Regions from separate parts of the Shinella sp. GW821-FHT11G07 genome, predicted to be linked through region 1. Evidence: predicted binding sites of a transcription regulator. Region 1 holds the regulator's gene; each other region holds the start of a gene.

What was found. The regulator LexA, encoded in region 1, represses DNA repair genes until DNA is damaged. The targets are predictions, from matches to a motif close to TGTTCNNNNTGTGTTCNG.
Region 2: a site for LexA is predicted at 3,516-3,533, ahead of AC1RT2_RS27960 (DNA polymerase IV). Genes of this name have one in related genera too.
Region 3: a site for LexA is predicted at 5,525-5,542, ahead of AC1RT2_RS00430 (ImuA family protein). Genes of this name have one in related genera too.

The regions. Positions count from the first base shown of each region.
Region 1 covers NZ_JBXARJ010000010.1:224,137-232,036, reverse strand. Annotated here, with positions in the region: gene AC1RT2_RS20715 (ComEC/Rec2 family competence protein) at 234-2,699, shown strand; gene lexA (transcriptional repressor LexA) at 2,788-3,510, opposite strand; tRNA gene AC1RT2_RS20705 (tRNA-Lys) at 4,050-4,125, opposite strand; gene AC1RT2_RS20700 (cytochrome c biogenesis CcdA family protein) at 4,352-5,101, shown strand; gene AC1RT2_RS20695 (AEC family transporter) at 5,234-6,196, shown strand; gene AC1RT2_RS20690 (UbiH/UbiF family hydroxylase) at 6,164-7,372, opposite strand; gene pcsA (phosphatidylcholine synthase) at 7,622-7,900, shown strand, end outside.
Region 2 covers NZ_JBXARJ010000019.1:37,927-45,826, forward strand. Annotated here, with positions in the region: gene AC1RT2_RS27950 (L,D-transpeptidase family protein) at 1-471, opposite strand, end outside; gene AC1RT2_RS27955 (hypothetical protein) at 989-2,215, shown strand; gene AC1RT2_RS27960 (DNA polymerase IV) at 2,225-3,511, opposite strand; gene AC1RT2_RS27965 (DUF3572 domain-containing protein) at 3,635-3,934, opposite strand; gene AC1RT2_RS27970 (response regulator) at 4,076-4,447, shown strand; gene AC1RT2_RS27975 (PleD family two-component system response regulator) at 4,457-5,824, shown strand; gene rpmG (50S ribosomal protein L33) at 6,517-6,684, opposite strand; gene AC1RT2_RS27985 (MFS transporter) at 6,779-7,900, opposite strand, start outside.
Region 3 covers NZ_JBXARJ010000001.1:86,111-94,010, reverse strand. Annotated here, with positions in the region: gene AC1RT2_RS00465 (ABC transporter permease) at 1-105, shown strand, start outside; gene AC1RT2_RS00460 (aminotransferase-like domain-containing protein) at 102-1,502, opposite strand; gene AC1RT2_RS00455 (DMT family transporter) at 1,617-2,480, shown strand; gene AC1RT2_RS00450 (SMP-30/gluconolactonase/LRE family protein) at 2,553-3,455, shown strand; gene AC1RT2_RS00445 (GlxA family transcriptional regulator) at 3,598-4,587, shown strand; gene AC1RT2_RS00440 (hypothetical protein) at 4,700-5,023, shown strand; gene AC1RT2_RS00435 (hypothetical protein) at 5,095-5,400, opposite strand; gene AC1RT2_RS00430 (ImuA family protein) at 5,574-6,335, shown strand; gene AC1RT2_RS00425 (Y-family DNA polymerase) at 6,250-7,773, shown strand; gene AC1RT2_RS00420 (error-prone DNA polymerase) at 7,770-7,900, shown strand, end outside.

The DNA.
Region 1 (7,900 bases):
TTTGTCCGATGCTGCCAAGCAATACGAAAGGCAAATTGTGCATTGCGAAAACAGGTTTTCCGGCAACGCAATATCTACCCTTTCCATGAAGTTGCAAGCAACTTTTGAGAGTGCTTTCCACGATGCGGAGGGCGCATCCATTATGTCTGACTTAGCACTTTCGGCATGTACTGCAGATTGAAGATTTCTCCATTCGATTGCACTATGCCAGTGGGAACGGGTGGGGCCGAGCCATGGGCAGGATCGACATCGCGGAACGACGGACGGCGTCCGAGGCTGATGCCTCGCACGGCGTGCCCGCCGACGCGTCCCGAGAGCTCGCGCCGCTCGACAAGCCGTACCGGCCGGCTTCTGTTCTTCTCCTGCGTGCCATCGGCCGCCTGCGCGAACGCCTTGCCGGACGGCAAACGGTGGCAGCCGCCTTTGCCGAGGAACGCGCACACGGCCATTTCCTCCTTTTCGTTCCCGTCTTCCTCGGCATAGGCGCCGCGCTCTGGTTTTCCGCAGCGTCGGATCCGTCGCCCTACGCATTGATCCTGCTTGCCTGTGCCGCGCTCTGGCCCGCCTTGCGGCTGCGGCATCGTGAAAGCCTCGTGGCGCTCGCCGCGGGGGCCGCATTCCTCGTTCCGCTCGGTATGCTGCTTGCGGCCGGAGAAACCGCCCGCCTTGGCACCGTCATCCTGGATGCGCCGGTGACGACGGAGGTGAGGGGACGCGTCCTGTCTCGCGAGAGCGACGATCGCGGTGCAATCCGCTATCGCATTGCACTCGAAACGACGCGCAAACCCACCCTGAACCGCATGCCCACTGTGGTGACACTGCTTGCCCGAAGCCGGCATGAGCCGATCGCCATCGGCGGCGGCATTGCGGGGCGCGCCCGCCTTGGCCCGCCCTCCGGTCCCGCATTGGCGGGGCTCAACGATTTCACCTTCGATGCCTACTTCGCGGGCACGGGCGCCGTCGGCTATTTTTACAGCGTGCCGACCGCCGCGACGACAAACGCGCCCGGCCTCTACGACAGAATACGGCAACGGATCGCCGCCTGGAGAAACAACCTCACCGAGCATATTCGGGGGCGCATCGGCGGGGATGCGGGGGCCATTGCCGCGGCCCTTGTCACTGCCGAGCAGCGAGCAATTGGCGACGACACGGTGGAAGCGCTGCGGCAGGCGGGCCTTGCCCATGTCCTTGCCATTTCCGGGCTGAACATGGTGCTCGCCGCCGGAACCTTCCTCGTCGGTGCGCGCATGCTGATGGCGCTGATTCCGGGTTTTGCCGAGCGCTACCCGGCGAAGAAATTCGCGGCCGTCGGCGCCCTGGTGATGGTGACGCTCTATATTCTCGTTTCGGGTGGCGCGATTTCGGCCATGCGCTCCTGGATCATGATCTGCGTGATGCTCGTCGCCGTGCTGTTCGGGCGCGCGGCCATCAGCCTGCGCAACGTGGCGATCTCGGCCATCCTCATCCTGCTGGTCACGCCGTCTGCCGTGACGAATCCCGGTTTTCAGATGTCCTATGCCGCAACGCTGGGCCTCGTGGCCGGCTACGCCGCGTGGCGCGAGCGTCCGGTCCAGCGCGAAAGCCGGGGAGGGCCGTTTGCGCTGTTCGGCGGAGCCGCCGGCCGCTTCTTCGGCGGGCTTATCCTCTCCTCGCTGATCGGCGGCTTTGCGACGCTGGTCTACTCCATTGGCCATTTTCACCGAATCCCAGCCTATGGGCTTGCCGGCAACCTGTTGGCCATGCCGGTGATCAGCACCATCGTCATGCCCTTCGGTCTGATCGCCGTGCTTTTGATGCCCTTTGGCCTCGATGCCATTCCCTTCGCGATCATGGGCAAAGGCATCGAGTGGATGATCACGCTGTCGACATGGGTAGCCGGCTGGAAGGGCGAGATCGTCACCGGCCGCATCCCTGCAACCGCCTTCTTGCTCATCGGCATCGGCAGCGGCCTCGTCTGCCTTCTGCGCACCCGACTGCGCCATGCCGGCACGCTTCTCGTCGTCGTCGGAATCCTTGCCGCCGGCTGGCCCGGTGGAGGCACAAGGCCGGAGATTCTCGTGTCGGAAGATGGCCGCCTGGTCGCCATTCTGCATGGCGAGAAAGCAGCGACCAACCGCACACGGCCACCGGATTTCATCTATGCGCAGTGGCGGCGCGCCCTTCGTCTTGAAACACTTCTGAAACCCGAGATTCGCAAGACGAGCGGCCTGACAGTCGACACCGAGAAGGAGGACCCCGCCACTACGGCCAGGCAGAAGCGACCCCGCCGCGAAGCCGACCGGCAGAAGGCCAAGGCCGCCATGGCCGCAGCATTCGATGCAGCCCGCACCCGCGACGGCTTCATCTGTGAGACAAAAGCCTTCTGCGCCGCCATTTCCCCTAGCGGCTGGCGCATCGTGGCGCTGGAAGACCTCGCCTTCCTCGGTACGGCCTGCGACGAGGCAGACCTCGTCATCGTGCCCGTCGCAATCCGTTTGGAAGCTTGCCGTTCAGGTGCACGCCTCATCACGGTTCGCCATTTGAGGCAAACCGGCGCCCTGGAAATCCTGCCGGCAGCCGATCACGCAAACTCCGCCCTCTCCGACGCCCTTTTTAACTCGGCCGTTGAAACGCTTCATCGCCCCTGGTCACGGCACCGTACCTATGATTGGCGTACGGGTACCTATGAAGCGAGCGGAGCGGATGACAGTGCGTCGTGATCTCTAAAGTTCACTCCCCACGCCTTGGCTTCTCAATGTTTTGCAGGACGTTATCGCTAAACCGCCGCACGCGTTTACGCGACACGCTTTAATGGTAGCGACGAATAAGCCCGACGAGCTTGCCCTGAATCTTGACGCGGTCCGGTCCGAAAATACGGGTTTCATAGGCCGGATTGGCGGCCTCAAGCGCGATGGATGCGCCCTTGCGGCGGAAGCGCTTCAACGTCGCTTCCTCGTCATCGACCAGCGCCACGACGATTTCACCGGGATTGGCAGTATTCGCATTGCGAATGATGACGGTGTCGCCGTCGAGGATGCCGGCCTCGATCATCGAATCGCCCTTGACCTCCAGCGCATAATGCTCCCCGCCGCCGATCATTTCAGCCGGCACGGTGATTTCATGGGTATTGTTCTGGATCGCCGAGATGGGCACACCCGCCGCGATGCGTCCCATGACCGGCACGGAAACGGAGGAGGGCATGTCTGCCTGGCTCGACGTTCGCTGGGGCGGAGCGGCCGGCACCGGCTGCTTGCCAAGGCTTCCCTCGATGACCGACGGAGAAAAACCGCGCCGCGGCTGAAGACTGGGCGAATAGGCCTCCGGAAGTTTGATGACCTCCAGCGCGCGCGCGCGGTTTGGCAGTCGCCGAATGAAGCCGCGCTCTTCGAGCGCCGTGATGAGCCGGTGAATACCCGATTTCGAGGCGAGATCCAGAGCATCCTTCATTTCGTCGAAGGACGGCGGTATGCCGGATTCCTTCATCCGTTCATGGATGAACAAGAGAAGTTCCTGTTGCTTACGTGTCAACATCGCCGTCCACCCCAGAATCGTGAAACAAATATAGAACATACACTATCTGTTCCATATGTGTTCTGCAAGGGCTTGCGCTTACAGAAGCTTTTCACACGGGCAGGAGTTGGTGTGGATTTTGCCTTTCCCGGCCGCCAGAATAGTCAAGGTTCTAATGCGCTGGAGGCGCGAACGCTAACCAGTGCTAGCTGCGGAAGTGGAGCTCCACTACTGCCATCATTGACGCCGCAGACCGCCGCATCCACATCCGTATGCATGGGCTTCGAGGCGCTACGCGTCACCAATATGGCGGAACAGTCAATATGTACCTGTATTCGATCCAGCGGGGTTCTTGCCGGTGGGCAGGCTGCGCATCTGTGGGTTTCGCCAACCACCCGCCCGGCCGGCAGCAGCGTTGGGCGTAGCGCCTAGCCGAATGAAACTGCAAAATCACATCGCGGGAAAGGCTGCGTCATTCACGCCGTGGCGACGAGGAAACGCGACACATGCCATGCACAGAAACTAACATTCATTTTTATATTTTAGGTCAGATACTCAAATGGTGAGCGCGCAGGGATTCGAACCCTGGACCTACTGATTAAAAGTCAGTTGCTCTACCGGCTGAGCTACACGCTCCCAGGCGGTGCGAAGACGCCCCGCGGAAGTGCGCGGAACATAGGCAGGAGGATTTGCCGGGTCAACCCGGAAAATGCGATGAAAAACAGCTTTTGCTGCATTTTGCCGCGTTCTCCAAAAGGTGATTGGCAGGAGAGGGCTTCGGCCGATACTAGGAAGCGCAAATGAAGGAGCGGACGGGGCGTTTTCGGGCCCGAACCGCTTTCCCGCCGTCGCGGAGTAGCCAGTGTCGATTGCCGATATTTCTCTTCTAAGTGCGCTGCTTGCCGGAGCGCTGTCGTTTCTGTCGCCCTGCGTGCTGCCGCTCGTGCCGCCCTATCTGTGTTATATGGCAGGCATTTCCGTGGATCAGTTCCGCGGCAACGATGCGGTCGCGGTCCGGCGGGACACGCGCGGGGCGGTGCTGCTGGCGGCGTTCTTCTTTACCCTGGGCTTTGCCACGGTTTTCGTGGCGCTGGGCGCCGGGGCATCGACGATCGGCATGGTGCTGCGCCGGCATCTCGACATCCTGGCGCAGATCGGCGGCGTCATTATCATCCTGATGGGACTGCATTTTCTCGGATTGCTGCGCATCGGGCTTTTTGCCCGCGAGGCGCGGTTTCAGGGCGGTGGCAAGCCGGCGACGGCATCGGGCGCCTATGTCATGGGGCTTGCCTTCGCCTTTGGCTGGACGCCTTGCATCGGCCCCGTCCTCGGGACGATCCTCGGCGTTGCGGCCGCGCGGGAAACGGTCAGCGACGGGGCGATGCTACTGGCCGTCTATTCGCTGGGCCTTGCCGTGCCGTTCTGGATCGCGGCCGGGTTTTCCGGCGCCTTCATGCGCTTCCTCCTGCGCTTTCGCCGGCATCTTGGCGCGGTGGAGAAGGTCATGGGCGTGCTGCTCGTCCTGACGGGCCTTGCCTTCATCTTCGGCTATATCAGCACGGTCGCCATCTGGTTCCAGCAAACGTTTCCCATTCTCTCGCAAATCGGCTAGAGCATTTCCAGCCGAAGCGGCACCGCTTCGGCCTCGGATAATGCGGCTAAAACAAATATCTAGAGCATTTCCGGTGAACCGGGGTTCTAGTCAGGGATATCATCCTCGGCAAGCGGGAGCGCGCCTCGGCCCATGGCGGACATCGTCGGACTCGTCCTGCCGTTCTTCGGCATGATCCTGCTGGGCTACGTGGTCGCCCGGATCACCAAGCAGCCGGTCGAAGCGCTTGGCTGGCTGAACACTTTCATCATCTATATCGCGCTGCCGGCGCTGTTCTTCAAACTGGTCGCAAAAACGCCGATCGAGCAGCTGACGCGCGTCGATTTCATCGTCGCCAACATCAGCGCGACCTATTTGGTTTTTGGACTGATCTTCGCCGTTGGCCTCTGGCTGCGCCGCGCGACGATCGGCGAGGCGACAATCCAGGGGCTCGCCGCCGCCTATGGCAATATAGGCTATATGGGGCCGGGGCTGGCGCTGCTCGCCTTTGGCGAACCGGCGGCCGTGCCGGTGGCGCTGGTCTTCTGCTTCGAGAACATGCTGCATTTCATGGTGGCGCCGGCGCTGATGGCCGTTGCGGGTGGCGAGAAACAGCCGGCGCTCCAGATTGCCGTCGGGGTGTTGCGCAAGATCGTCACGCACCCGTTCATCATCGCGACGGCTGCCGGGTTCGTTGCGGCCTTTGCCGGGCTCGAGGCGCCGGCGCCGCTGCAGCGGTTGATTGACTATCTCGCGCAGGCAGCAGCACCCTGCGCGCTCTTTGCCATGGGCGTCACGCTGGCGCTGCGGCCGCTGAAGCGCGTGCCGGTGGAAATCGGCTATATCGTGCCGGCGAAATTGCTGCTGCTGCCGGTAACAATGTACCTGGTGCTCGGCTTTGCCGGCAATTTCGATCCGGTCTGGGTGTTTACGGCGGTGCTTCTGGCAGCACTGCCGACAGCGACGAACGTCTTTGTTATCGGCCAGCAATATGGTGTTTGGCAGGAACGGGCGTCGGCGACCATTCTCATCACCACCGTGCTGTCTGTCGCCACGGTGACGATCCTGCTCTATCTCATCAAATCAGGCCTGCTTGTGGGCGACCCGTTCCCTTAGGTTTTCGCGAAACGTCTTCAGCGACCCGAGCGGTTCGATGCCCTCGCGCATGACGATGCTGCGCAACGGTCCAAGCGCTGAGAGCAGATGCAGGCCGGCGGAGCGCAGGAACTGCACGGGCAGGAAATCGGAAAGCAGCGAACGGTTCAGCAGGTCGACACTGACCGTGCGGGAGCGGATATCGGCCTGCCGTTTGCGGTCGAATCGATCACCCACGCCACCATAGTTTGCCGGCTCATCAATCCGGATAAGGTCTTTCAGCGCCATGATATCGCGCAGGCTGAGATTGAGGCCCTGGGCGCCAATCGGCGGAAAGGCGTGCGCAGCCTCGCCGACCAGCACGAAACGGCCCTTGCCGAAGTGATTGGCGGTCATGCCGGAAAGCGGAAAACTCTGGGCGCTGCCTTCCACCGTGACCTTGCCGAGCATGGATTGCATGCGCTCCTCGACGGCGCGGCTGAGATCGGCGACGGAGAGTTCGCGCAGGCGATTCGCCTCCTTCGGCGGCAGCACCCAGACCAGGCTGGAGCGGCGGCCGGGCAGGGGAACCTGCGTGAAGGGGCCGCTTTCCGTGTGGAATTCCGTCGAGACATTGCCGTGCGGGCGCTCATGCGCAAAATTGAGCACGAGGGCGGATTGCGGATAGGACCAGGCGCGCACGCTGATTCCGGCGCCGTCGCGGATGCGCGATTTCCTGCCATCCGCACCAACGACGAGGGCGGCGGTCACGCGTTCGCCGCTGTCGAGAGCCAGTTCGACGCCGGTTTCGAAGCTGTTGGCGGCGGTGACACCATCCTCCAGGCGCACGATATTGCCGTCGGCGGCGATGCGCGCATCGAGAATGTCGAGGAATGGCGCATTCGGAATGTTGTAGCCGAAAGCCGGCAGGTCGACCTCGCTGGCGCGGAAAGCGACCGGCGGGGCACGCAGGAGGCGCGCCGTGCCGTCAAGGATCTGCATGGTTTCGAGCGCGGCGGCATGGCGCGCGAGGTCATCCCAAAGACCGAGCGTCTTCAGGAAGGCGATGGACTGGTCCATGAGGGCTGTGGTGCGGCCGTCTTTGGTGCGCGTGGGCGGCGCGATCAGCGCGATGCTGCGGCCCGAATCGGAAAGCGCCAAAGCCGCCAGGCTGCCGGCCAGGCCGGCGCCGACAATCGCGATATCGAACTGTCTCATGACCGATCTCCGAAATATCAAAGTGTTACCCACAGATTTGCGGTGCTTGTACTTCGGGAAAGGTAGGCCGGCAAAGAGGCAATTTCCATGGGGTGAATCGGCGCAGGGCAGAAACTCGCCTGGAAAGCGCCGGTTTTTCACTGGCGATGACGGGCAATCAATGCATATTACCGGCAGTGACCGCGCAAGAGGGCGTGCTCGGCGAGTTGCGGCCGAAGAAAAGCCCCAAGGGATGGACTGCGAACGGCAATGAAGTTTTTCAACTACAAGCGCGTGCCCTATGCGGAAATTCGCGCCTTTTCCGTCCATATCCTGACGGCGTCGGGCTCGTTCCTGGCCTTTCTCGGCGTCGTCGCAGCCGCGGAACATCGCTTCGTCGATATGTTCTGGTGGCTTGGTCTGGCGCTGCTCGTCGATGGCATCGACGGGCCGATCGCTCGCAAGGTGCGCGTCAAGGAAGTGCTGCCGAACTGGTCCGGCGATACGCTGGACAATGTCATCGACTACGTGACCTATGTGCTGCTACCG
Region 2 (7,900 bases), on a different contig from region 1:
AGGCTTGAACAGCGCCGCGTGCAGGATGCGCTGCGGTACGATCTCGCGGTCGGTGATCAGAACGTGACCGCCGCGGCGTGTGGTGCTGAACAGCGTCTTGGCAAAATCGTTCGGCAGGCGCACGCAGCCATGCGAGGCTGGGTAGGACGGCACGCTGTTGGAGGCGTGCAACGCGATACCCGACCATGTCAGCCGCTGCATGAAGGGCATCGGTGCGCTGTCATAGAGGTTGGAAAAGTGCGTACGCTTCTTCTCGATGATGGAGAAGATGCCGGTCGGCGTCGAATGGCCGGCCTTGCCGGTGGAAACGCGCGACGTGGCGATCACCACCCCGCCGTCATAGATTTTCAACTCCTGCAGGTCCTTCGATACGATGATCTGGAGCGGACCTTCGAGCGTGCCGCCGAGCGCGGTTCCGCAGCTCAGCACTAGACCTAGAATGCTCATGCCAGCGGCGATACGAAACTTCATGTGACCCATCCGTACGCAATACAAACCGCCGGGAAGCGTAAGGCATCCGGTTTAAGGAAGATTTATGCTTCCGGCAGCCGGGGTTTGTTAGCCATGCCAATGCTGGGGAAAACGTGGGGCTGGCGCCGCTTATTCGGCCGATACGCGCCATTTTCAGAGCAAACCGGCCTCACATTTTCGTGACTTCTGATTTGCGTGGCCGGCGCATCAGTTCTTCGGCATCACGCGGGCGAGAGGTGACATGCGAATAGTCTTCGACCTGCCGCATAGAGTGACCGTGCATTCTCCTGTCGCGCAGCACCGTGTTTTCTTTCGCATTCGAATAAAACGTGCCGAAACTCTTGCTGAGCGATATTTACTTTAGTAGGGTATTGTTAACGAAGTCGAGGTTGCGCTTTTCTATGGTATTTGGGAGCGTTGTTTCCAGTATTCTCATGCCTGCCATCATTGCATTGATCGGTTCTGCGCTTCTGGCGTGGAAGGCGCTGGCGTGAGAGCGATCTTAGGGGGAAAATAAATGGCCACTGTAACCTATACAAAGTTTGCGACGGAATATTTTTGGGACGTCCTGTCCGAATGGCATGATTATAATCTTGCCGTCAGCAGCGACAAGAAAACCGTTACTTTCACCTTCTCGGATACAGAGGCCGGCTGGACCAAGAAACTGGTGTTGACCGGCACCGGCCTGACGATCGCCGATGGCCTGATCACCGGCGGCACGATCAGCGGCGTCAGCGCACGCAACGAACTGGGCCAGGAAATCTACAAGGTCGTCGGCCTTGCGATCAGGGGCTATGCCTTCCGCGCCGATAATCTCTACGAGGCGAAGGGGCTCCTGCTTGCCGGCAACGACACCATAACGGGCACTGCCAAGGGCGATGATATCGAGACCGGTGCGGGCAACGACAAAGTCACGGCTGGCGCTGGAGACGACTATATCAAGGATTTCATGGGAGCCGATACCTACGACGGTGGCGCTGACTGGGACGAGGTCGATTATTCGGAGGGTGCTCGCCAACACGGTTGGCTGCCGAGCAAGGGCATTTCGGTGAACATGGTCACCGGCAAGGTGGTCGATGCGTTCGGCTTCACGGACACGCTCAAGAACGTTGAGGGTATTTACGGCACGAACTACGTGGACAAGTTTGTCGGATCGAATGGAGACAACGAATTCGCCGGCTTGGCGGGCAACGATATCATCGATGGCGGCGGCGGCGATTTTGACGGTGTCATGTATCAGCGCGATTACGACCAGGGCGGTAAAGGCAAGGTGCTTGTCGATCTGGTGAAAGGCTACGCGATCGATGGTTTCGGCGACCGGGACACACTCAAGAACATTGAGGAGGTTTCCGGTGGCAGGTCCCACGACACCATTATCGGCAACACGAAGAACAACAATCTGCGTGGCGGCGATGGCAATGACGTCATCAGGGGCGGCGGCGGCGTACAGGACCGGCTGGAGGGGCAGGTTGGCAACGATACGCTCTACGGTACGAAGGGCACCAAGGATTTCTTCGTCTTCCGTGATCGTAGCGACAGGAATCTCGGCACGGACACGGTGAATGCTTTCACGGACGGTGAGGACAAGATCCATTTCCGCAACTTCAGCAAGATCGACTCCCTCTCCGACCTGAAGATCACCCAGTCGGGTGACGACGTGCTCATCACCTTCAGCCATGGCAAGATCATCGTCGACAACATCACGGTGTCGAAGTTTACGGCGGCGGATTTCCTGTTCGAGTAACGAAAGCGCTCAGGACCGGCCTTTACCAAAAGTATAGCCGGTCTCGACGCTTGCCTTGCCGAATTTGTCGCGCAGCGTGTTCATCGCGGCCTCTGCCGCCGCGCGGCGTGTGGCGGCGGGGTCGACGAGGTCCGGCGGGTCGGCGCGGCCGGGATCGGCAAGGTCGCTGACGCCGATGCCGATCAGGCGGTATTTTGTGCCATCGGTCTCCTTGCGCAAAAGCTCCATGCCGGTGCGGAAAATTTTGTCGGCGAGCATGGTCGGATCTTCGAGCTTGCGGTTGCGCGTTCGGCTCTTGAAGTCGGCGGTTTTCAGCTTGAGCACGACCGTATGGCCGGCAATGCCGGATTTGCGCAGGCGTGCGGCGACCTTCTCGCTGAGGTGGCGCAGATGCGCGACCAGTGCGTCGTAGCCGGAAATGTCGTCGAAGAAGGTGGTCTCGGCCGAAACGCTTTTCGCCGGATCGTTGAGATGCACCTCGCGCTCGTCCTGGCCGCGGGAGAGATTGAACAACCGCTTGCCCATCACGCCATAGCGGCGCATCAGGTCGGTTTCCTCCATGGTCTGGAGTTGGCCGACGGTGCGGATGCCGTCGCGCTCCAGCGTCTCGGCAAAGGCCTTTCCGACGCCCCAGATCAGGCGCACCGGTTTTTCGCGCAGAAATTCCAATGCCTCGGCTTCGCCGATGACCGAAAAGCCGCGCGGCTTGTTGAGATCAGAGGCGACCTTGGCGAGGAACTTGCAATAGGAAAGCCCGATCGAGATGGTGATGCCGACTTCCTTCTCGACGCGTTGGGCGAATTTCGCGAGCACGCGGGCAGGGGGATCGTGATGCAGGCGCTCGGTCCCCTTCAGCTCCAGGAAGGCCTCGTCGATGGAGAGCGGCTGTACGAGCGGTGTCAGTTCCTGCATCATCGTGCGGATTTCGCGACCGACGCGCACGTATTTTTCCATGTCCGGCCTGACGACGACCGCATTGGGACAGGCTTCCAGCGCCTTGAACATCGGCATGGCGGAGCGAACCCCATGGACGCGCGCGATATAACAGGCCGTCGAGACGACGCCTCGTTTGCCGCCGCCGATGATGACGGGCTTGTCTGCAAGGTCCGGATTGTCGCGTTTCTCGATCGACGCATAGAAGGCGTCGCAGTCGATATGGGCGAGCGTCAGGTCGTAGAGTTCGTCATGATAGACGAGACGCGGGCTGCCACAGCCCCGGCAACGGCGCAGTCCGGCGGGCTGCCCGGTCAGGCAGTCGCGGCAGAAGCCCGGAAAATGCATGGTCGCGGTGCTCATGATCGGGAACAAATATTGAACATCGCGACATTACTGCTTAAGTTCACGAGTCTCAACAGTCGCCGAGGCTGAATGCATGACAACGCACAGGCATACGCACATCGGCCTTTTCGGGCCGGGTGGTCAGAAATCGTTGCTGCCATACGGGCCCGAAAGGATCGCGTGGGCACGCACGACCGCTTCCGGCTGCACACCCGTCGCTGCGCTGAACGCCAGCAATGTCGGCTCGTGCTCCATCAGGAAATCGACGATGCCGGCGAGGAAAGCGGGATCGTTCACGGCGTTGCGGACCTCGGCGGGCGCGACACCGGTCAGGGCCAGGAAACGAGAGAGCAATTCGGGCTCGCCAGCAAGCCAACCGAGGATGGCGACGGCGGTAGCCTCCGCGTCTTCTGTCGCGGGTGTATCTTTTTGGCTTTTCATCGTTTTTCCTCGGGAAATTTACCTTTTAATCAACCAAGTGACGCTAACGTACTCGCAGTCGGGCTGGGCGATTTCGGCTTTGCCGCAACTTATCGATCTCCCAAAAGGTTGCAAGGCCGGCGAGAGGAACAGGGACGCACGATGCCCAAACAGGTGATGATTGTCGAGGACAACGAGCTGAACATGAAGCTCTTCCGGGACCTCATCGAGGCATCCGGATATACCACGATCCAGACCAGGAATGGTATGGAAGCCCTTGATCTTGCGCGAAAATACCGACCTGATCTGATCCTGATGGACATTCAGCTTCCAGAAGTTTCCGGCCTTGAGGTCACCAAGTGGCTGAAGGAAGACGATGAGCTGCACGTCATTCCGGTGATTGCCGTCACGGCCTTCGCCATGAAGGGCGACGAGGAGCGTATTCGCCAGGGCGGCTGCGAGGCCTATGTCTCCAAGCCTATTTCGGTGCCGAAGTTCATCGAGACCATCAAAATCTATCTCGGCGACGCGTGAGGCCGGCCAATGACAGCGCGCATTCTCGTCGTCGATGATATTCCCGCCAATGTGAAGCTGCTCGAAGCGCGGCTGCTTGCGGAATATTTCGACGTGCTGACTGCCGACAACGGCTACGATGCGCTGGCGATGTGCGAGCGCACGCAGGTCGATCTCATCCTGCTCGATATCATGATGCCGGGCATCGACGGTTTTCAGGTCTGCGAGCGCCTGAAGGCCAATCCGCGCACTGCCCATATTCCCGTCGTCATGGTGACGGCGCTCGACCAGCCATCCGACCGCGTCCGCGGCCTGAAAGCCGGTGCCGACGATTTTCTCACCAAGCCGGTCAACGACCTCCAGCTGATGTCGCGGGTGAAAAGCCTCGTGCGTCTGAAGACGCTGACGGACGAGCTGCGCATGCGCGCGGCCACCGCACGCGCCATTTCCATGGAAGAGGGGCTGGATGATTCCCTGGGCGACGAGCCGGGCGATGTTCTCCTCGTCGACGGGCGCGCCAGCTCGCAGGAGCGGATTGCCCGCACGCTGAAGCCGATTGCCGATGTCACCTCCATTTCGGATCCGCAGGCAGCGCTCTTCCAGGCGGCTGAAAGCAATTTCGAGCTGGTGATCGTCAATGCCAATTTCGACTCGTACGATCCGTTGCGCCTGTGCTCGCAGCTGCGCTCGTTGGAGCGCACGCGCTTCCTGCCGATCCTGCTGGTCGCCGAGCAGGGCGATGACGAACTGGTGGTGCGCGCGCTCGATCTCGGCGTGACGGACTATCTGATGCGGCCGATCGATCCGAACGAACTGATTGCCCGCAGCCTCACGCAGATCCGCCGCAAGCGCTGCAACGACCGTCTGCGCGCCAGCGTGCGCCAAACCATCGAACTTGCGGTGACGGACGGGCTGACCGGCCTGCACAACCGCCGCTACCTCGATACGCATATGAAGCTCTTGATCGACCGCGCCACCGCGCGCGGCCGCCCGCTGTCGGTCTGCATCACCGATATCGACCGCTTCAAGCTGGTCAACGACACCTATGGTCATGATGCCGGCGACGCCGTGCTGCGCGAGTTCGCCAATCGTGTCCGGTCCGCCGTGCGCGGCGCCGATCTCGCCTGCCGCTACGGCGGCGAGGAGTTCGTGCTGGTGATGCCGGATACATCCGCGGAAATGGCCGTGGGCGTGGCAGAGCGCCTTCGCACGATCGTCGAGCGCGAACCGTTCCGTATTCCCGGTACGGATGTCTCCCTGGCCATAACGGCGTCGCTCGGACTTGCCTCGCTCCTGCCTGCGGGGGATACGCCGGAGACCTTGCTCAAGCGGGCGGATGCAGCAATGTACGAGGCGAAGCGTTCAGGGCGAAACCGCGTCGTGGCGGCCGCGGCCTGAGTGGATTTTTTGGCTCTGCCGTGAGTTTGTCCACAGGCCCGTTCGCAGCCTAGGCGTTTGCCTTTAAATTCGGACAGTTGCCCCAAAGCGTTCTTGCTACGGCCATGGAGCGCTTTCCCCATCGCTCGCGGCAGGGCAAGTGGCGAAATCTGGCTATAATCCTACTATTTTCTTTTGGCGAACTTTATCAATGGGTTGTGTTTCGTACAATCTACCCGTGTGACACCGCGGCATTTTGCTTAGGTTGCAAGACATTCGCTCCAAGGTTGACGTAGCGTCGGCCGGCAGTGTTGTGATCCGGAACGCAACTGATACCCGCTGAAACAATCACAACCGCCGCGGTTAACTATGAGACAACGACACGCCGTTTGAGCGTTAATAATTCGTTGATTTTTTTTCCTTTTCGCGCGATGCTCAACTCATGGGCGGCAAACAAGCCCGCACAACCGGTTACCCCATGATGCTAGGTCCGCCGCATCTCCTGGGTCGTGGGGTCGGTCGGTCAGCTGCGACAAATACGGAATCCTCGTGCCGTCGTCGTGTCTGACCGACCCCCATTCAACGCCGCTCCCGTCAAGGGGGCGGCGTTTTTGATTCGGCCCGCCGGAAAAAGGTTGCAGACATCGGGCGCAAAAGAAAAGGCGCCGGATGTTTCCATCCAGCGCCTTTGCGAACCTGATCGGCTCCCAAGATTACTTGATCTTGGTTTCCTTGAATTCGACGTGCTTGCGGACGACCGGGTCGTACTTCGTCTTGGTCATCTTGTCCGTCATCGTACGGCTGTTCTTCGTGGTAACGTAGAAGAAACCGGTGTCGGCCGTCGACAGCAGCTTGATCTTGATGGTGGTAGCCTTGGCCATGGTCGTCCTGCCTTTATAAAAAAACGAAGCCGCGGACAGCCAGTCTGCTCTGCGGCTTAAATCTGGGCGGAAACTACAAATCGCGCCCGAAAAGTCAACCCCGTTTCGGTCTGAAAACGATCCGACCAAGCGAAAGTGCCAGGTAAAAGCCGAAGAATGCGGCAATTACCCAGGCAAAACCGTCATTACCCGAGACATCCATCGCCGCGCCGATCGCCTGTGGACCAACAACCGTGCCGACCGCGTAACAGAAGATGAAGGCGGCATTGGCTGCGGCGAGGTCCGCACCGACGAGTCGCGAACCGAGATGGCTGAGACCCACCGTATAGAGGCCGGCGACGCAGCCGCCCCACACCAGGAGCACCATGGCCATCAATAGCCAGTTCTGTGACACCAGAGGCAGCGAGAGCGCGCCGACAAGGCCGATGACGGCCATGATCGTCAGCAGGCTGCGGCGATCCTTCATTCGGTCTGAGAGCATTCCCAGCGGGATCTGGAACGCCATGTTGCCGATCCCCATGATGGTGAGTAGCAGGGCCGCCTGCGGCTCTGTGAAGCCCGCGCGAATGCCGTAGATCGGGAAGAGCGAGAGCCCGCCGACTTCCACCGCGCCGAAGATGAAGACGGCCGCCGTCGCCGTCGGCACGAGGAGCACGTAGCGCATGAAATGCAGTTCCGGCTTCTCGTCGATGACCGGGCTTTCCCCACGCGCGATGTAGATCGGGATCGCCGCAAGCAGGATGATGCCTGCGCCGGCAGCAAAGGGCAGGACGCCGTCGCTGCCGAGAATCGAGAAGAGCAGGGGACCCATGGCGAAGCCGAGCGACAGCACGGTCGCGTAGATACCGAGCACGAGCCCGCGCCGGCGCGGCGGGGCGGCGGCATTGATCCAGAACTCGGACAGGATGAACAGCGTGGTGATCGCGCCGTGGAACACCAGGCGCAACGGGAACCACAGCCAGAAATTCTCGATATAGTAGAAGCCGAGGCCGCTGATGGCGGAGAGCAGGATCGCCAATAGCATCGTCGTCGACGTGCCCCAGGCATGCGCAAGCCGGGTGGTGAAGGGCGCAGCAGCCATGGCGGCAATACCGGCCATGGCGGAGTTGATGCCGATCAACGTCGAGGAAATGCCGCGCTTTTCCATGATGATGGAGAGCAGTGGAAGCCCGAGGCCGATGGCGATACCGACTGCGGAAATGGCGGCGACGGCAGC
Region 3 (7,900 bases), on a different contig from region 1:
ATCAGCCCCGCCATCGCCGCCGCCGCCTTCCTGTTCATCGTGGCGACGGTGATCATCGGCCTCGTCGTCGCGCTGTCGCGTTCCATGCTCGCCAAGCGCCGCTAAGCAGCGGGTTTCAGCACCGCGCCGAGCACCTGGTACACGCGCGGCTCCAGCATATGCGCGACGTTGAAGCGCATGAAGCCGGCCGCCGTCTGCGACACGCTGAAGACGTTGCCTGGCGCGAGCACGACGCCCTCGGCCACGGCGGCCTGCGCGACGTCACCGGAATCAAGTCCCTCCGGCAGCCGGCACCAGAGGTAGAAACCGCCGCGCGGCGTGAGCCATGGCTCTATGTCGAGCCGGGCGAGCCGGTCCGCTGTTTCGCGCCGGGTACGCACAAGCTTCCGGCGTAGCTCTTCCATATGCTTGCGGTAACCGCCACCGGCGAGCATTTGGGCGATGATCTCGCTGGACATCGGGCTCGGACCGCCGAAATTGGTGGCGATCTGCAAATCCACCAGCCCTTCGATCCAGTCCGGCCGCGCGGCGATGTAGCCGCAGCGCGCGGAGGCAGAAAGCGTTTTGGAGAAGCTGCCGATGCGGATGACGCGGTCGAATCCATCGAGCGCGGCCAGTCGCGTGGAGGGCTCGGGCTCGAAATCGGCAAAGATATCGTCCTCGACGATGATCATCTCGCTGCCTGCAGCCGCATTCAGCACGCGATATGCCGTCTGGGGCGAAAGGGTAGCACCCGTCGGATTGTGGATCGCGGAATTGGTGATGTAGAGCCGTGGCCGTTCGGTGGCGAGTATGGCCTCAAACCTTGCGATATCTGGCCCAAACGGCGTGTAGGGAACGCCGACCACCTCGACCTGATGCGCTTTCAGAAGGGCTTGAAAGTTGAAGTAACAGGGGTCGTCGATGAGCACCTTGTCGCCGGGGCGCAGCAGGAAGCGGCAGATCAGGTCCAGCGCCTGGGTGCCGGTGCTGGTCAGCATCAGATGATCCCGCCCGGCCTCGATGCCTTCCTCCGCCAGCCGGCCGAGCAGCAAGCGGCGTAGCGCAAGCGAACCCTGCGTGCTGCCGTAATAGGAGAGCAGGTCGCTGTCGCTGCGAGCCAGGCTGCGGATGGCCCGGCGCAACGCCGCGTCCGGCATCCAGTCCGCCGGCAGCCAGCCACAGCCGGGCTTGAGCACCGCGGCATCGGCATCCAGGGATTGCCGCGACACCCAGAACGGATCGACCGCACGCGCCTTCGGCGTTTCCGCCTCCGCCAGTTTCAGCGGCGGCAGGCCGACGCCGGCGACGTAAAAGCCGGATCCCCGCTGCGCGCGGATCAAGCCCTCCGCCGCCAGCCGGTCATAGGCCTCCACCACGGTGGAGGGGGAGACGCCCGTCGTGGTGGCAAAGCGGCGGATCGAGGGAAGGCGGTCGCCGGGGGCAAGCGCGCGGGTGGCGATGCGTTTGCGGATCGCCGTCATGACATCCGAAATCCGGCTTCCGGTCGAATTTTCAGTCATGCTCACTTTCACTGTATTGGCTCATACACCGGTACACTTCCTCCAAATTGTATTGCTTTGTTCCTGTCTTTTCTAGCCCCTGCGCCTGTATCGTCCCGTGGAATGCGAGGTACAATGAAAACATCCATGGACGGTTGGGGCAGCGGGCTTGCCGGGGTCATCATCTTCAGCGGTTCGCTTCCGGCGACGCGCGTCGCGGTATCGGACTTCTCACCGCTTTTCCTGACTTCGGCGCGCGCCGTCATCGCTGCGTTGCTCGGCGCCGCTCTGCTCTTTGCGTTGCGCCAGAAAAAACCATCGCGCGACAATCTCCTGTCACTGCTGATCGTCGCGCTCGGCGTGGTCGTTGGTTTTCCGTTGCTGACGGCGATCGCGCTGCAATACATCACGTCCGCCCATTCCATCGTCTTCATCGGCCTCCTGCCGCTTGCGACAGCGACCTTCGGCGTGCTTAGGGGCGGGGAGCGCCCAAAACCGCTGTTCTGGCTGTTTTCCATCATAGGCAGCGCCACGGTGGTGGGCTTTGCCTTGAGCGCCGGTGCTGAGGTCTCGCTTGTCGGGGATCTGCTGATGGTCGCGGCGGTCATCGCCTGTGGTCTGGGTTATGCGGAAGGTGCAAAACTCTCGCGCACCCTCGGCGGATGGCAGGTCATTTCCTGGGCGCTCATCCTTGCGCTGCCGTTGATGGCGATCATCGCGCTTTTCTCCTTGCCCGAGACCTGGGCCGGTATCGGCGGCGGCGCCTGGATGGGGCTCGCCTATGTCTCCGTCTTCAGCATGCTGATCGGCTTCGTCTTCTGGTATCGTGGACTAGCACTTGGCGGTATCGCGGCCGTGGGCCAGTTGCAATTGCTTCAGCCTTTCTTCGGCCTGCTGCTCGCCGCCGGCCTGCTGCATGAAAAGGTCAGCCCCCTGATGGTGGTCACGACGCTTGCCATCGTGCTCTGCGTTGCCGGCGCCCGGAAGTTTGCGCGCTGACGCTTTGTTACGCTTGCCCGGGGCGGCGCGATGGCTATCCTGCCGCAGTGCAACGCGGAGGGAGTGAGGCTGATGTCGTTTTTCGAGGCCGAGGAGAAGGTTTTTTCCAGTTTCGTATTGGGAAATGCTCCCCTCAAGAAGCTTGCCAGCGGTTTCGACTGGGCCGAAGGCCCCGCCTGGTTCGGCGATCACGATTGCCTGCTGTTTTCCGACATTCCCAACAACCGCATGCTGCGCTGGCACCCGACGTCGGGCCTGACGGTCTTCCGCGAGCCCGCGAACTTTTCCAACGGCAACACCCGCGACCGGGAAGGCAGGCTCGTGACCTGCGAGCACGGCACGCGCCGCGTCACCCGCACCGAATATGACGGTTCGAACACCGTGATCGCTGATCGGTACGAAGGCAAGCCGCTGAATTCGCCGAACGACGTGATCGTCGCCTCGGACGGCGCGATCTGGTTCACCGATCCGCATTACGGCATCGTTTCCGACTACGAGGGCACCCGCTCGGAACAGGAATTGCCGTGCAACGTCTATCGCGTCGATCCGCTTTCCGGCGCGGTCCACGCTGTGCTCACGGATTTCCAGTGCCCGAACGGCCTTGCCTTCAGCCCGGACGAAAAACGTCTCTATGTCGCCGATACCGGACGCATCCACAGCGATGATCCGCGTCATATCCGTGCCTTCGATGTCGATGCGGATTGGAAGCTCACCGGCGGCGAGGTCTTTCACACCATTGCGCCGGGCTGCGCGGATGGGATGCGGGTCGATGAGAACGGCAATCTCTGGTCCTCGGCGGGCGACGGCGTGCATTGCATCGCGCCGGATGGCCGCCGCCTTGGAAAAATCCTCGTGCCGGAGACCGTTTCCAATGTCTGTTTCGGCGGCCGGAACGGCCACCGCCTTTTTATCACCGCCACCACGTCGCTTTATGCCGTGTCATTGACTGTGCGTGGCGCACGCCGGCGCGAATGAAGAGACAAACATCGGCCAGGGAATGGAGCGAGCCCGTAAAATCTGATAGGACTCCTCTCAACGGTGTTGGCCCGCGGCGATAATGTCCGGCGGAACGGTCTGGGAGATCTGGATGGCGGTGGATGTTCGGACGGGGAAGGAGATGAGCGCAACGGCAGCGCCGAAGGCGTTACGTGTCGGTTTCATCCTCTCGAAGAGCTTTACGCTCTCTGCCTTCGCGCTGTTCGTGGATACGCTGCGGCTCGCTAGCGATAGCGAAGACCGCTCCCGTCGCGTCAATTGCGACTGGGACGTTTTGAGCAGCACGCGCAACTTCATCTCGTCGTCGAGCGGCATCCAGGTCGCGCCGACAGCCCCCTTCGCCGATCCCTCCTGTTTCGACTACATCGCCGTCGTCGGCGGCCTTTTGAAGGTCGACGAGCCGATCGACAGCTATGCGCAAGCCTATCTGCGCAAGGCGGCCAATGCGGGCGTCGGGCTGATTGGTCTCTGTACCGGCAGTTTCATTCTCGCTGAAGCCGGGCTGCTCAAGGGGCATACGGCCTGTGTGAGCTGGCTGCATCATCGTGAATTCCGCGGTCGCTTCCCGGATATCGAGGCAACGTCCGAGCAGATCTTCCGCTTCGATGGCAAGGTCGCAACCTGTGCCGGCGGCAGCAGCGTCGCCGATCTCGCAGCAACGCTGGTCCGTCACCATGTCGGCGAGGCGGCGGAGCGCAACGCGCTGGAAATCCTGCAGATCCGCCATCGCCGCGATGCGACCGACCTCCAGCCGCGCAATCCGCTCGGCCTCGAGGCGCGTGACCGCCGCGTGCACCTCGCCATCATGATGATGGAGCAGCACACGGAAGACCTGCTGTCGATCGACAGCATCGCCACCATGACCAACGTCTCCCGCCGCCAGCTCGAACGGCTGTTCGAAAGCGACATGGGCGCCTCGCCAAGCGCGATCTACATGAAAATCCGCATGGCGGCGGCGCTCAACATGGTGGTGCGCACCAACAAGCCGTTGATCGAGATCGCGCTCGAAACCGGCTTCGAGAGCCTGTCGCACTTCACCCGCCGTTTCCGCGCGGCCTTTGGCGACACGCCTTCGCAAATCCGTCGAGACGGTCGCCGCCAGGCAAGCTGACGCGCAATTCCTGCCGCAAGGCCGCTTCACACTTTTGCTGGAATTGCGCTGGCCGATTGGAACCAAGCCGCTCGCCAGCCGTTCGGTTTCCATTGCAGACAAGGAGACCGCAATGGCAAGCACTGACGTTCAATCCCAGATTTCCGCTCTTCGCGCAGAAATCGCCGCGCTTCAGAAGGATCTTGGGGAGCGGGGCACCGAGGCCTACGAGACGATCCGTGATCGTGCCGGCAATGCCGTCGAGGCTGCACGGCCCGCCGTCCGTTCGGCAACGAAGTATGTTCGCAACGAAGGTGCCGCAGTCGCCCAGGCAGCACGCGAGCACCCCGCGGCCCTTTCCACCGTCGTGCTGACGGCCGGCCTTGCCGGTGTCGTCATCGGCTATCTGCTGGGTTCCCTGGAAAGCGAACCACCACGCCGCCAGCGCTGGTTCTGAACAAACGAAAAAGCCCGGCATTGCCGGGCTTTTTCATGGAACGATGAGGGAGCAATTGCTCCCTTGTTTCGTTACCGGTGGCGCAGGCCGAAAAGGTAACCGATGAAGGCGGCACCGGCCAGCGCCGCGAGCGGATTGGTCTGGATGGTGGTGCGCACTTCGTCGCGCAGCGATTCCGCCTTGGCAACAGCAAGCTGGCCGGTGCCTTCAGCGATAAGGCCCGCGGATTCCTTCAGCCGGCTGATTTCGGCCTTCAGCGCTTCGATCTGCTCGTTGACCGTTGCTTCCGCCGCCGCGGCGCGGGCATCTTCCGAAATGCTGTCGCGACCTTCAACGACGCCGAGCGTGCGTTTGCCGGTGCTCTTTTCGTCAGCCATGAACATGTCTCCTGAATTTGATGGAATGGCGAAGGAAGAACTTCCTTCGCGCCAGTTGGTTCCACAGGTGATTCAAACTGTGATCGCTGTAAGGCGGTTTGGCGATTGACTCTCGTGCATCCAATGGAACAAATAGAGAACATAACTCTTTCAATCCGGGAGCTGCCACGCCGATGTCCGCCTTCGCCGCCCGTGCCGTTGTCGCCGACCTGCGCGACCGCATCCGGCAGTTCGATGGCCGTACGGCGCGCGACCGGGCGGTGCTGCCCTTCGGCGTGCCGGAGATCGACGACCGCTTGCCGGGTGGCGGACTGGCCCTTGCGAGCCTGCATGAGGTGTGCGGCGGCGGCAACGACGCGGTGGAGGGTGCTGCCGCCATGCTCTTTGCCGCGGGGATTGCGGCGCGCACCAAGGGGCAGGTGCTGTGGTGCCTGACACGGCCAGACCTCTTCGCACCGGCTCTGGCGCAGGCGGGGCTTGCACCGGGCCGGGTGATCTATGTGGAGGCGGGCGACGAGAAGAGCCTGCTCCTCTGTTTCGAGGAGGGGCTGCGCCATGGCGGGCTCGGCGCGGTGGTGGCGGAAGTGGCGCGGCTGTCGATGACCGCCTCGCGCCGCCTGCAACTGGCGGCCGAAGCCGGCGGCACGCTCGCCATTGCGCTGCGGCGTTTGCGCCACCGGTCGGAGGCGGATGCCTTTACCCAGCCATCCGCCGCGGTAACGCGCTGGCGGGTTGCGGTCCGCCCGTCCGTCACCCTTCCCGTGCCCGGCGTCGGCCGGGCGCAGTGGCATTTGCAACTTGTGCGCTGTCGGGCTGGCGCGGCAGCAGATTTTGACGTGGAGGCCTCCGATGCCGAGGGTCGTATCGCTTTTTCTTCCCGGCTGGCCGATCGATCGCCTGAGACGCACCATGGGCGCTTCGACGCCTCCGCCTGATGCGCGCCTTGTGCTTGTCGGCCGCGAGGGATCACGCCGCATCGTCACGGCGGTGAGCCGGCCTGCCGAGCAGGCGGGCCTGCGCGTCGGCATGGCGCTCACCAAGGCCCATGCGCTTTTGCCCGATGTGATGACCATGCCGACCGATCCCACGGCGGATGCGGCGGCACTCAACCGCCTGGCGCTCTGGGCCTTGCAGCACTACGCACCCATCGTCGCACCCGACCCGCCGGATGGCCTGGTCATCGACACCACTGGCGCCGACCATCTGCACGGCGGCGAAGAACGCATGCTGACCGGTCTCGTCAATCGGCTCGGCGCCTCCGGCATCGCCGCTCGCGCCGCCATTGCCGATAGCTGGGGCGCAGCCCACGCTGCCGCCCGTTTCCGCGCCGATCCCGTCTGCATCATTGCGCCCGGCGCGACGAGCAACATGGTGGCGCCGCTGCCGATCCCCGGGCTCAGGATTCCGCCGGATATCGTGACAGGCCTGCACGTGCTGGGTTTTGCCACGATCGGCGACGTGCTCGCCGTGCCACGCGCGCCGCTCGTGCTGCGTTTCGGCCCACTCCTCGGCCGCCGGCTCAACCAACTGCAAGGCACCATCTCCGAACCCGTCGATCCGCTCCGCGATCCCGAACTTGCCAGTGTGCGAAAAGTCTTCGGCGAACCCATAGGTGCGCCCGAAACCATCGCTCGCTACACGACAAGCCTCGTCCATGACCTCTGTCTGGCGCTGGAAAAACGTGGTCTCGGTGCCCGAAGGCTCGATCTCCTCTTCCACCGCGTCGACAACTCGCTCCAGGCGATTCGCGTCGGCACGGCGCAGCCCGTTCGGGATGAAAAACGGCTCACCCGGCTCCTCTCGGATCGCATCGAGACGATCGATCCGGGTTTCGGCATCGAGATCATGGACCTGACCGCCACGCTTGCCGAACCGCTCGTCCTGCAGCAGGCCGTCTCTTCGCTGATCGAGGAGGAACAGGCGGACATTGCCGGCCTTGTCGACGTGATCGCCAACCGCATCGGCGCGCGCCGGCTTTACCGCATGGCCCCGGTCGAGAGCGATGTGCCCGAGCGGTCCGTCCGCCGCGTCGCCCCGCTTGCCCCGGATGACGGTGCGACCTGGCAGGGCCGCTGGCCGCGTCCGTCGCGCCTGCTCGCCCGGCCGGAGCCGATCGAGGTCATGGCGCTCCTGCCGGATCATCCGCCGGGTGCCTTCACCTGGCGCGGCGTGCGGCGGCTGGTGAAGCGCGCCGACGGCCCGGAACGTATCTTTGGCGAATGGTGGAAGCGCGATGCCGAGCTTGCCGCCGTGCGGGACTATTTTCAGGTCGAGGATGCTTCTGGCGAACGCTTCTGGCTCTTCCGTTCAGGTGATGAACAGCAGGTGACGAACGGTGTTGGCCGCTGGTTCCTTCATGGGGTTTTTGCATGAAACCGCGTTATGCCGAGCTTCAGGTGACCTCCCACTTCTCGTTCCTGCGGGGTGCGAGTAGCTGCGCGGAGCTGTTTGCTCAGGCCAGCGCCCTCGGCATCGAGGCTGTGGCCGTCGTCGACCGCAA